4 regions of the Chryseobacterium nakagawai genome follow, and region 1 is predicted to be linked to each of the others. Evidence: riboswitches for the same ligand, from Rfam matches in the RefSeq annotation. Region 1 holds a riboswitch; each other region holds the start of a gene.
The links. A riboswitch is a leader RNA that binds a small molecule or an ion and turns the genes downstream of it on or off. The one in region 1 is predicted to bind cobalamin.
Positions count from the first base shown of each region.

Region 2: it holds a riboswitch for cobalamin, as region 1 does, so the genes downstream of both, EL260_RS02870 (TonB-dependent receptor plug domain-containing protein) here and prpB (methylisocitrate lyase) in region 1, are expected to answer to the same signal.
Region 3: it holds a riboswitch for cobalamin, as region 1 does, so the genes downstream of both, EL260_RS19210 (acyl-CoA thioesterase) here and prpB (methylisocitrate lyase) in region 1, are expected to answer to the same signal.
Region 4: it holds a riboswitch for cobalamin, as region 1 does, so the genes downstream of both, EL260_RS19915 (TonB-dependent receptor plug domain-containing protein) here and prpB (methylisocitrate lyase) in region 1, are expected to answer to the same signal.

Region 1 covers NZ_LR134386.1:3,961,083-3,964,296, forward strand. Annotated here, with positions in the region: gene EL260_RS17880 (helix-turn-helix transcriptional regulator) at 1-299, shown strand, start outside; cobalamin riboswitch at 643-836, shown strand; gene prpB (methylisocitrate lyase) at 1,278-2,189, shown strand; gene prpC (bifunctional 2-methylcitrate synthase/citrate synthase) at 2,176-3,214, shown strand, end outside.
Region 2 covers NZ_LR134386.1:635,684-638,897, reverse strand. Annotated here, with positions in the region: gene EL260_RS02875 (YncE family protein) at 1-28, opposite strand, end outside; gene EL260_RS02870 (TonB-dependent receptor plug domain-containing protein) at 25-2,067, opposite strand; cobalamin riboswitch at 2,181-2,367, opposite strand; gene EL260_RS02865 (cytochrome-c peroxidase) at 2,498-3,214, opposite strand, start outside.
Region 3 covers NZ_LR134386.1:4,268,517-4,271,730, forward strand. Annotated here, with positions in the region: gene EL260_RS19200 (hypothetical protein) at 1-524, shown strand, start outside; gene EL260_RS19205 (hypothetical protein) at 602-1,399, shown strand; cobalamin riboswitch at 1,434-1,614, shown strand; gene EL260_RS19210 (acyl-CoA thioesterase) at 1,731-2,114, shown strand; gene EL260_RS19215 (HD domain-containing protein) at 2,162-2,752, opposite strand; gene EL260_RS19220 (XAC2610-related protein) at 2,754-3,214, opposite strand, start outside.
Region 4 covers NZ_LR134386.1:4,438,772-4,441,985, reverse strand. Annotated here, with positions in the region: gene pafA (alkaline phosphatase PafA) at 63-1,709, shown strand; cobalamin riboswitch at 1,866-2,043, shown strand; gene EL260_RS19915 (TonB-dependent receptor plug domain-containing protein) at 2,077-3,214, shown strand, end outside.

The DNA.
Region 1 (3,214 bases):
TTATCATTAACAATCTTGACCAAAACTGTTCATTAATAGACCTTGCTCATCAAGTAGGGACCAATGAATTTACATTAAAAAAAGGCTTTAAGGAACTGTTTGGAACTACCGTTTTTAATTTCTGGAATGATACAAAGATGGAACAGGCAAAAAAAATGCTTCTTGAAGGAGATTTGAATATTAATGAAATTTCTGAAATTATCGGGTACAAAAATCCGAGACATTTTTCAGCAGCATTTAAGAGAAAGTATAATTTAATTCCTAGTAAACTTAGGAACGCCAATGGTATAACTCACTAAATTCATCAATAATCTCAACTTAATTCACCCGTTAAAATTCATAAAATCATCCCTTAGTGCTCACCCTTCGCTATAAGACTTAACTCCACTATTTTCAAATATAAAAAGTAGCCATAAAAACACATCTTTTATTTTATTTCATGTAACATTCAGCCTTATTTGTTAATGATTTGGTAATAAGAAAACACTACAAAAAGACTGATTTTTATCATATCACCAAAAAACAAAGATTCACAAAACAAACATTATCAATTAATTATCCAAAATTAATTATTGTTTACATAAAATATTTTGTCGTTCTCATAAAATGGCTATATTTACCACCAAGGAGTTCTTAACACCTTCTTTATCAACCGAAATTGGTTACACTTAGCGGTGTATTAAAAGGGAATCGTGTGTAAATCACGAACTGTCGCGCAACTGTAAGTAACAACTAAAGGTTTTTATCAAATCAATATCCACTGTATACTCCGGTATATGGGAAGGATGATAAAAACTGTTACAAGTCAGGAGACCTGCCTATTTCGTAGTGACGATGCTTTCGCGATCTGAAGCTTATAGTCAGGTATGATACGGTATGGATAATTGTGTGATAATATTGTTTATCTACTGATCTCATTTTTGAGGTAGATACTGGCAGAATAGCGTGTGCTTATTCTGTAGGTCTATAACTCATCCGTGTCCCCTTTCCATAATTTTTCTTTCTCACAAAACATCGTGAAGTTTATCAAGAACTTTTTATTGGGTTTAATCTATGTAAAAAGTTAAAAATGTACCAAGCCAATCACGATTATGCATCCATGGGCAAGAGATCTATCACAAAGTTCTCATGCTGCAGAGTTTCACAACAACCTCAAGCTTCATGCTCATCAACAACGCATCTGATTTCTTCAGATCATTTTCTTTTTACCGCACAGCAGCAGCATAGCAACTCTTCTTTCTTATCGCACAAATTTCAACTAAACAATACATATTAAAATGACTAAAAATGAAAACTGGAAGTCCCCCGGTGCTCAGTTCCGGGAGGCCATGCACAAAGAAAGTCCTCTTCAGATTGTAGGAGCCATCAATGCCAATCATGCATTATTGGCTCAACAAGCAGGCTTTAATGCCATTTATCTTTCGGGAGGCGGTGTTGCTGCCGGATCTTTAGGAGTTCCGGATCTTGGAATTACCACGCTGGAAGATGTATTAATAGACATTCAGCGTATTACCAATGTTTGTGATTTGCCTTTATTGGTAGATGTAGATACAGGTTTTGGCCCATCAGCGTTTAATGTCGCCAGAACGGTAAAGTCATTAATCAAAGCAGGAGCTGCTGCTCTGCATATTGAAGATCAGGTAGGAGCAAAACGTTGTGGTCATCGTCCAGGAAAAGAAATTGTAAGCCAAGAAGAAATGGTAGACCGATTGAAGGCTGCTGCTGACGCGCGTACCGACGAAAACTTCGTAATCGGAGCCAGAACAGATGCCTTTGCCAATGAAGGATTGGAAAAAACCTTAGAAAGAGCAGCGGCTTATAAAGAAGCCGGGGCTGATTTCATTTTCGCAGAAGCCGTTCCCGATTTAAGCTTCTATCAAAAATTTGTAGATGCTACAGGAATCCCTGTATTGGCTAATATAACCGAATTTGGAATGATCAATCTATACACGGTTGATGAATTGAAAAACGCAGGAGTAGGATTGATCCTCTACCCTCTTTCAGCCTTCCGTGCTGCCAATAAAGCCGCGTTGAATGTATATGAGCACATTCGTAAAGATGGAACTCAGGCCCATGTATTAGACACAATGCAAACCAGAGAAGAACTCTACCAAAGCATTGGATACCATGACTATGAACAAAAATTAGATAACCTTTTTAAACAAAATATTAGTAATGTCAACGAATAGCGAACCAACATTCAAGCCTAAGAAAAGCGTAGCCCTTTCAGGAGTAGCAGCAGGTAACACCGCGCTTTGCAGCGTAGGAAAAAGTGGAAATGATCTTCATTACAGAGGATATGATATTCTGGATCTGGCAGAGAAAGCAGAATTTGAAGAAGTAGCTTATCTTTTGATCTATGGTCAGCTGCCTACAGGAGCTCAGTTGAAAAATTATAAAGCCAAATTAAAATCCCTTCGAGGGCTTCCGCATTCTGTAAGAAATATTTTAAAGAGTATTCCTGCAGCGGCTCATCCCATGGATGTCATGCGTTCTATGGTATCCGCTATTGGAAGTATTCAGCCTGAAAAAGATGATCACAATGTGGCAGGAGCAAGAGATATTGCTGATAAATTATTAGCTTCATTCAGTTCCGGACTTTTGTACTGGTATCACTACACCCACAATGGTAAGGAAATCAATGTAGAAACAGATGATGATACGATTGGCGGGCATTTCCTTCACCTTTTACATGGTAAAAAAGCTCCTGATTCCTGGGTAAAAGCCATGGAAATATCGCTTAACCTTTATGCGGAACATGAATTTAATGCTTCTACATTCACCGCTCGTGTTATTGCCGGAACGGCATCAGATTTTTATTCATGTATCACAGGAGCTATCGGTGCTTTAAGAGGACCAAAACATGGAGGAGCCAATGAAGTGGCCTTCGAAATCCAAAGCCGTTACAACTCACCGGACGAAGCTGAAGCTGATATTCGCCAGCGTATTGCTAACAAAGAGGTAATTATCGGATTTGGACACCCTGTTTATACAATTTCAGACCCTAGAAACGTAGTCATTAAAAAAGTAGCCAAAGAACTTTCAGAAGAGGCTGGAGATATGCTGTTGTATAATATCGCTGAAAGGTTAGAAACCGTGATGTGGGAAGAAAAGAAAATGTTCCCGAACCTGGATTGGTTCTCTGCGGTATCTTACCATTTAATGGGAGTACCAACCCTTATGTTTACTCCACTGTTCGTTATTTCCAGAGTGA
Region 2 (3,214 bases), 2.3 Mb from region 1:
ACAAGAAATAAATATTTAGCTTTCTCATAAGGTGAAGTTTAAAGTGAGTCTGAAATTTCTTCCCGGCATAGGATAGTTTTTTACCACATCATAATATTGGTTAAAAACATTGTTCATTTCAAGGTTGATTTTAAAAGGATGCCCTGCCAGTCTCAATTTTCTCTGAACAGAAAGATCGTGGGTATACCAGGGCTGAATAAAATTGTACTGAATATTATCCAGCTGCCCATCATATCTTTCTCCTACATAAATTGTACTGTAGTTGAAGCTCCAGTCTTTATAGTCGGCCATTAAGGTAAAAGATCCACTATGCCTGGGTGTATAAGGGATTTGTTGTCCATAATAGGTTTCTGTCTTCCCTTCACTAATCGTTTTATCTTTCGCTCTCTGGTAGGTATATGCTAATAATGGTTTAACTTTTACATCTCCAAACATTAATTCGGTCTGAATGTTCACGTCTGTTCCGATGATTTCGACCTTTCCAAGGTTCAGCATCATCCATCTAAACATATTGGTAGTAGGGACAGCAACAATTTTATCTGTTACCTTGTTATAATATCCATCTACTTTTATATAAAGTCCTTTAAATAAAGAATGATCGTATTTTTTCTGATACGTAAACCCTACATCATACTGATGGGTAAACTCGGGTTGCAGATAAGTATTTCCTACGCTGGTATAATACAGATCATTAAAAGTTGGTAATCTGAAGATATTTTTATAGAATGCCCTAAGCGTAAGTTCCGGTATTGAAGTCGGCTGGTAGCTCATAAAGAAGGCTGGTGTAAATTCTCTTCTGTCATCAGGTCGCTTGTTCATTCTTACCTCCTCAAAGGTAAATGTCCCTAAAAGGCTTCCTAAGAATTTAAATCTGTTCCACTGATAGGTTGTAGCCAATGCAACAAGAGTTGTATAACGCGTAGGATAAGAAAATTCACGTAAATCAGCATCAAGATTATTATACTGAAAGTCCCCACTTAAACTCACATCCCAATTTGAATTGATTGTATAAATATTGGAAGATGAAAGATAAACCTCCCGTTGGATATAGGTATTTTTTGCGGGATAAACTGCCTGAGATAATACTGTATCATTAAAATAAGTATAATCATAAGCAAACTTCGCCTTCAGCTGAGTTTCAAGCTTAGGAAACAGCTTTTTTCTGAAATTGGCCTGTACAAAATAGTTTTCATCAAGCATTCTTGCACCTCTTGCTTTAAAACGCTTCTTTACAATAGGTGCCGGAATACCACGGTTTGAAATATAACCGTATCCACGGATATTCCAGCTTCCGTTATTTAAAGTTCCATTAATAGCGGTTTCAAAACGCTTTGCCTTAATATCGGAATCATATCTTTTGGAAATGGTATCAGCTGCTGTAGTACCGTTTGGGAATTTCCTACCATAGTAAAATTTGTAAAGGCCATCACTTTGGAGAAATTCTGCACTGGCGCTTGCTGAAATTCTTTTTGAAATTTTTTGTTCTAAACGGAAGGAAGGATTAAATAAATCAATAGAAGCACTTTTTGCTCTGATCAGAAGATTGGTTTTCTTACCGCCGGTGAATGTTGGTGTTTTGGGTTGTAAATAAATGGATCCCGATGACCCGAAATCTTTGGCAGGCTGGAAAATTTCACTTTTCTGACCGTTGTACAATGAGATTTCTTCAAGATCATCCAAAGAATACCTTCCTAAGTCTACCAATCCGTTCTGAGCATTCCCTAATTGGATTCCATCATAGAAAACACCTACATGCTGACTTCCCATACTTCGGATATTGACCGTCTTCAAACCACCCATTCCGCCATAATCTTTAATCTGAACTCCGGCAAAATATCTCAGTGCATCAGCAACAGAATGACTGTTGAGCCGTTCAAGCTCTTCGCCTTGTAAGACCTGAGCAGGAAGGATTTCTTTAAAATTCTTTTTGTAAATATTGACAGTCTTTATAGCTTCTCCTTTAATACTGTCTTTTTTATGAGTCTGAGAAAACAGGAATTGTGAGGTAAACACGAATGCCGTGAAAACAATTTTATGGAATTGAAATGTAGTTAGTTTTGCTATCATTAGCTCATTCATGGATCATGATGACGCTAATGGATATAAGAAAAGCAACGACAAAGCACAGCTGTCACTGCACAAAATCATTGTTGTCCTAAGCTTTATTCCACGAAAGCGTCAAACGTTTATTATTTCTGGCAGGTCTTCTGACTTACTCCGTTTTTGAAATCCTTCCCATTCCTAAAAACAGTGGATCTATTTTTCAAAAACTTTGGTGTGGAGCTTACAGCAGCGGGTCTGTTCCGGATTTTCACCGGATTCCCTTTTAAGAGCTTATTATGGCTCACCAAATTCCGGCAAAGATATAAAATTCCCACCAGATACGATGGTATGCAGAACAAAATGATTATCAATCAATAAACATGAAAAATCCCGCTACATTGTAACGGGATTTAAACAATCAATTTTTACTGAGTTTTTCTGTTTTTAGCAATGATTATTTTTTCACAAATTCACGATCGCTCAGTGTTTTCAGAAACAGGATAAGATTGGTCTTTTCCTGCTCTGAGAGAGGAATTCTGTTTCCATTATTTTTAAAAACAGGATCAAGATTATCTGCAGATAGAACCCCTTTATCAAAATAATCAAGGACTGCCCTTAATGTTGGGAACTGGCCATAGCTTCCATAAGGAGCCGTATATTCTACATTTCTTAAAGAAGGAACTCTGAAGCTCATATAATCTGCTGGAATACCGGTAACTCTTCCCCGTCCCGCCTCATTGGTATCCGGATTTACAGGAAACCCGATATTTCTGAAACTCTGATCGGTAAATAATTCTGTATTATGACAACTCACACATTTCTGTTGAAAAGTCTGATATCCCAAGGCTTCATTTTCTGTGAAAGTTTCTCCTCCTTTTCTTTTTACCTTATCATATTTGCTATTAGCAGAAATCAGGGTGTACTCATACTGTGCAATACTTTTATAAATTCTTTCAGCAGTAATGGTTTCGTCTCCAAAGGCTTTTCGGAACAGATCTTTATACATCATATCATCTCTTATTTTGCCTATCACCTCCAGAATAGAAGAACCCATTTCTTCATGAGTGATAATAGGAACTAAGGGTTGATTCTCCAATTGAAGGATATTGCCATCCCAATTATAAAACTTCATAAAGAGCATGTTCTGAATAGCAGGAACATTTCGCAATCC
Region 3 (3,214 bases), 310 kb from region 1:
AAAATTCAGGTTATACCCAGCAATTCTCTAACGCAATTCAGACCCAAATTGATTTCTATAAAAATGGCTTCATTCATACCATAAGACATTTTGGATATGGAATAAAAGCTTCCGGCTATCCGGCAGGGATATGGTATGCCTATTCTGAAGATGGTACATTACAACAGAAAATAGACCATGACTCTCATTTCAGAATGAATTTTTATGATCTTTTGGCTATAGCGGATTCATTTGGCTCTCCCTATATAGGTATTAATAGAGCTTTTAATGACATCCATTCCTATTGGTATATTTTACTTTTTCCACATCCAGAAGATAGAACGACAAAAGAGAGAACCCTATTGATAGATGATAAAACAGGGCAAATAATATACAGTATCGTGGATGGACAAAAAAAGTATTTGAAAACCAAAACCTATGACAGCCTAAACCTTAGCAAAGAGTCCCTGAAATGGCTACTGGAAAATGACAAGTACTACATTCCTGATGAAGAATTTTATAAATTATTTAGAGGGTATTGGTAATTTCAATAAATACCTTTTTATTTTACCCATCCAAAAAACATTTAATTTATATATTTGGGAATCTAAAATTTGTTAAGATGATTTCAGTAAACAAAGCATTGTACCTGTCTGCTTTCAGTATTTTTTCTTTAGCCTTTGTTAAAGGTCAGAATAAAGTTCCTTTTGGTGTTGTAAAAGCTGAAGAAGGCTACGCCAATGTACGTGTACATAAGGATAACTACAGGAAAATTGTAGATAAGATCCGTATGCGTAAAGGGGATGTTTTTGTTTATGTAAAACCTGCTCCCGGAGAAACGGAATGGATCTGGATCAAATACCCTGAAAAGCAGGACGAGGAAAAACCTTTTGTACGCTATGAAACCCTTGACAAAGAAGGAATGGTAAACAAAGAGCGTATTGCTTTTGTTGATCAGCTTCCCGCCTATACACCTTCTAAATCTAAAAACGGAAAATCACTGATCTTTACAGATAATTCTGACCCTAAAATTCCTACTGCCCAAAGAAGTAAAGTGGTGATTGACGTGTATCCATCTAATGCCAGTTACCGTAAAAAGGAAAAAGATACCGAAGGAAAGCTTCTTACCATTGATAAAGTAAAGCCATGGGGAATTGGAAATGATCTTCCTGAAGGAATGACGGAAATTAAATCAATCAGACTTCAACAACCTGGAAGAGGTTCTGTTTTCGTGAGAGAAGCCATCAAAAATATGTTCCAGCCTACCATGGATTTCAACAATATAGGCGTAACTTCTCTGGACAATGACAACATTTTCCTTTATATGATCAATGGTTCCGGAGAGTACAGATACACTACTCTATGGACGATCAAGAAGGGAAGAGTAATCAGCCAGATTATTTATCATAATCCGGAATAAATTCATTAATTTTGCAGCCGAAAAAGTTTTACACTTATTCATCATAGAAACTGGTTCTGCATAACCGCAGATTAAAAGGGAACCGTGTGAAAATCACGGACTGTCGCGCAACTGTAAGTAACTAAAATCTTTATCAAAAGATCCACTGTGCGAGGCATGGGAAGGAGGTAAAAGATGTTACAAGTCAGGAGACCTGCCGATTTCTTAAACAAGAAACTTTCGCGATTTGAAGTTTTATTGATCTGATGGATTGTTTCAGGGGCTTCCAACGTTCCTGTCATTATTCTGTTGTTTTGATACTATTTCATTTCGCCTTAATTAATAATGAAATATGACTACAGAAGAAAGAATTGAAGCTGCAGAAACCAGAATCTTCAAAGCGGTTTTCCCTAACACAACCAATCATTACGATACTCTTTTCGGAGGTACAGCCATGCAGCTTATGGATGAAGTAGCCTTTATTGCTGCCACCCGTTTCGCAAGAAAAAGAGTGGTAACAGTAAGCAGTGACAAGATCGATTTTAAAAAACCAATTCCTGCCGGAACAATTGTAGAACTGATCGGAAAAGTTTCATACGTTGGAAAAACCAGTATGAAAGTAAGTGTTGAGATCTACACAGAACAAATGTATTCTTACGAAAGAGAAAAAGCAATTGTGGGAGACTTTACCTTTGTAGCAATTGATGAATTCAAGAAACCAATTCAGATCCTATAAATAAAAGTTTCGGGCGGCCTTTGGCCGCCCGAAACTTTTCATACAATTTATCTTAAAACTTTTTCCGTTTCCAAACCTTTCTTCAGTAGCAGTTCAAAGGCCTCTCCCATTTCATCCGAAGCTCTGGTAATGGCATTTTCAAGCATATTTCTGATCTGTTTTTCGGTAACCCCAGCCTCTGTCCAGCTTTTTCCTGAAGTATAGGAGTTCAGAATAAAAGGCATAATCCTGTCAATAGAACAGGCAAAAATGGCATCCGGAGTTACCTCTTCCTCAAACTCAAGCCATAGATTGAAGAATTCCGAACGTAAAGGCTCATCCAGAATTCCGAAAATTTTCTGTGCGGACATCTTTTCTCTTTCAAACTTTCCTACCATAGCAGCTTCGTCGAAAAGAAAAGTATCACCCGCTTCAATTTCGACAAGGTCATGAATGGAAAGCATTCTTATCACTCTCAACAAATCAATATCCATACGGTTTTTAGCATAGGGATAAAGGATTTGGGCCAGAATAATGATCTGCCAGGAGTGTTCGGCTGTATTCTCTCTTCTGGAATCATCTGCATTATAATTTCTTCTCTGTACATTTTTTAAGGCATCTACAGCCAGGATAAAATCGATTTCTTTCTGGATTTTCATTTTACTTTCCTCTATTATATTGATCTGATGGATATACCTTGGTTCTGGTAGTCCACTTATTATTCTTTTTTTCTTTGATGATAACTTTCACATAGCCATCTTCGCTTTCGTCTTCTTCTTTTTCAAGCACTTTATCGAGTCCTTTATTTGGAATGACTTCATATTCTGTAGTAAAGAAATTGCAGCATCCTGATCTTCCATAGGCAATAAGACGTTTACGTACCGGATCTGTTTCGAAAAAATCAAAAGAGTTTGACCCTAAATCTGTAAGTTCTGCACTTTTTACAAAAGACATTCTGGTGCTGTTGAATACATACACATCATAAGATGCCGAACTGTAGTTTCCCATATTCCCATTTCTTATGGCAAGATCTTCGGTTCCGTCAAAATTAAAGTCACCAAAAATTACAGGGCTTTGTTCATTTGTTAGGGCTATTACTTTTCCACGCTCCAGCCTCTGTC
Region 4 (3,214 bases), 480 kb from region 1:
AAAAATTCACGTTCTAAAACATTCAAAACTCCTAAATTTGTGATCAATAAAATTTTACTTGGATGCTTAGGAACATTTCAATTGCGGCAGCTACTTTTTTGTCCGTAGTTACAATCAATGCACAGAAGAACAAAAATTCTCAATTGGAAAGACCCAAATTAGTAGTAGGTCTTGTAGTAGACCAGATGCGTTGGGATTATTTATACCGTTTTTACAACAAATATGGAAATGACGGTTTCAAAAGACTTTTGAATACCGGTTATTCTTTAAATAACGTACACATTCCTTATGTACCTACCATTACCGCTTTAGGACATACTTGTATTTATACAGGATCTGTACCTGCGATTCACGGAATTGCCGGAAATGACTGGACAGATAAAGAAACAGGTAAAGGTGTATATTGTACTGCCGATGACAGCGTTCAGCCAGTGGGGACAACCAATACCAAAACAGGAAGCCACTCACCTAAAAATCTTTGGTCAACTACAGTAACGGATGAGCTGAGGCTGGCAACAAATTTCCAAGGGAAAGTAGTCGGAGTTTCTTTAAAAGACAGAGCTTCTATTCTTCCTGCAGGTCATACACCAAACGGAGCTTTCTGGTTTGATGACAGTACAGGAAACTTTATTACCAGCACATGGTATATGAATGATCTTCCTCAGTGGGTAAAATCATTCAATTCTCAGAATTTACCGGAGAAATTGGTAGCTAATGGGTGGAATACTTTGCTCCCGATCAATCAATATACAGAAAGTGCACCAGACAATTCTCCTTGGGAAGGATTATTAGGTAGTGCAAAAACACCTACATTCCCTTACAATGATCTTGCAAAAGATTATCAAACCAAAAAAGATAATATTCGTTATACTCCTTTCGGAAATACGTTGACATTGAAGTTAGCAGAAGCTTCTGTAGAGGGAGAAAAATTGGGAGGTGATAATATTACAGACTTTTTAGCCATCAATTTGGCTTCTACGGATTATGCCGGGCATAAATTTGGACCGAACTCAATTGAAGTGGAAGATGTTTATATCAGATTAGATCAGGATTTAGCACAATTCTTCAATTATTTGGATTCAAAGGTTGGAAAAGGACAGTACACAGTGTTCCTTTCTGCTGACCATGGTGGAGCACACTCTGTAGGTTTTTTAAAAGAACATAAAATTCCTACGGGATTCTTTGGAGAAGGTGCTGAAAAGAACCTCAACCAAAAGCTGAAAGATAAATTCGGAGCTGATAAATTGATTAACGCTATTGATAACTATCAGATTTATTTCGATAGAAAAGTATTGGCAGACAGCAAACTTGAATTGGATGATGTAAGAAACTTCGCTGTTAAAGAACTGGAAAAAGATCCTACTGTTTTATATGCAGTTTCTGTAGACAGAGTGTCTGAATCAAGCATTCCTGAGCCAATCAAGCAAAGAATTATCAATGGAATCAACAGACAAAGAAGTGGGGATATTCAATTGATCTCTCACGACTCTATGCTTCCGCCATATTCTAAAACAGGAACTACTCATAGTGTATGGAACTCTTATGATTCACACATTCCGTTGATCTTTATGGGTTGGGGAGTGAAACAAGGTGAAAGCAATAAGGCTTATCACATGACGGATATTGCTCCTACAGTTTCTTCATTACTGAAAATTCAGTTCCCAAGTGGAAATGTTGGAAATCCAATTACAGAAGTTATAGGTCAATAATCTTAATAACATATTAAAAAACATTCCACTCCGGAATGTTTTTTTATTTTACATACACTGGAAGGTTATTAATTCTTTTTTAGATCAGGATTCAATCGATTTTGCTTTCGTCTTTCTTTCATAAAATTCACTTTTTGCCTAATACATTTAAAAAGCTATCTTTGCAAAAATTTTGGTTTCCAGTATATTGGAATGAAAAGGGAATTGGGTGAAACTCCCAAACTGTCCCCGCAACTGTAAATCGCAATAAAAGTTTCTGTAAACAGCCACTGTATAAAAACGGGAAGGCACAGAAAGCGAAAGTCAGGAGACCTGCCAGAAAATTAATCAAAAAAACATATTGCTTTCGGAGGAAAAGTAGAAGGATATGGATATAAAAAGATCTCTAATACTATTTTTGTCATCTTATGGCTGTTTTCTTTTCGGACAGGAGAAAGCTGTAGATACTATTTATATTTTCGACAGCCAGATGAACAAGGTGAAACAATTTCACCCTGTGAAAACAATGCATGCTGAAGATGTTGAAAAAAACTCCAGCAATCTTTCCGAAGTATTAAGATTTCAGTCTTCCATTTATATTAAAGAAAACGGACGTGGTGGAACTGCCTCACCATCATTTAGAGGTACTACTGCTCAACAGACTTCTTTTGTTTGGAATGGAATTAATGTTAATTCCAATTTTCTAGGGCAAGGAGATGTGAACAATATTTCCCTATTCGGATATGACCAGATCGGAATAAAAGCAGGGGGAGGAAGTGTGACTTATGGTTCCGGCGCTATTGGAGGGAGTATTCACCTGGACAACAGCCTTAATTTCAATCAAGGTTTTCACGGCAGTCTATTTTCTGAAGCTGGGTCTTTTAATACCTTTAATAATTTTGTTAAAGGCTCATACAGCAATGATAAATTCAGTTTTAAGGCTTCAGGAAATTATTCTATCAGTGAGAATGCTTATGAGGTGAATAAAGAACCCCGGAATTATATAAACCTTAACGGAGAATATTACAACACAAATTTTAATATTTCAGCTGCTTATAAATTAGCTCCACATCATCAGATTTCATGGATTTCTGAATGGTTTAATGGTCAACAGCATTTTCCAATCTTATTTGACAGAGAAACGGAAACAAAATATCAGACTCAAAATGTAAGAAGCCTAATTTCCTGGGACTGGAATAAGACCCGCTTTAATAACTCTTTTAAAGCAGCTTATACGGAAGAAAATTTCCAGTATTTTAATGATATAGACAGACCTAAATTCAGTAGTGGAATTGGAAGGAATTATATTCTGAAGAATGATTTCAATTATTTTCTTACCTCAAAGTGGAACTTCAATATCATTGGAGAATACCAACTTAATAAAGGTGAAGGTTATGGTTCAGGAATAGACCATATCAGTAGAAATATGGGGTCCATTGCTGGATTGATAAGATATTTTCCTACCACTGATTTACGTTTTGAAGCAGGAATAAGACAGGATTTCGTTGGAGTGACTAAGTCGCCTC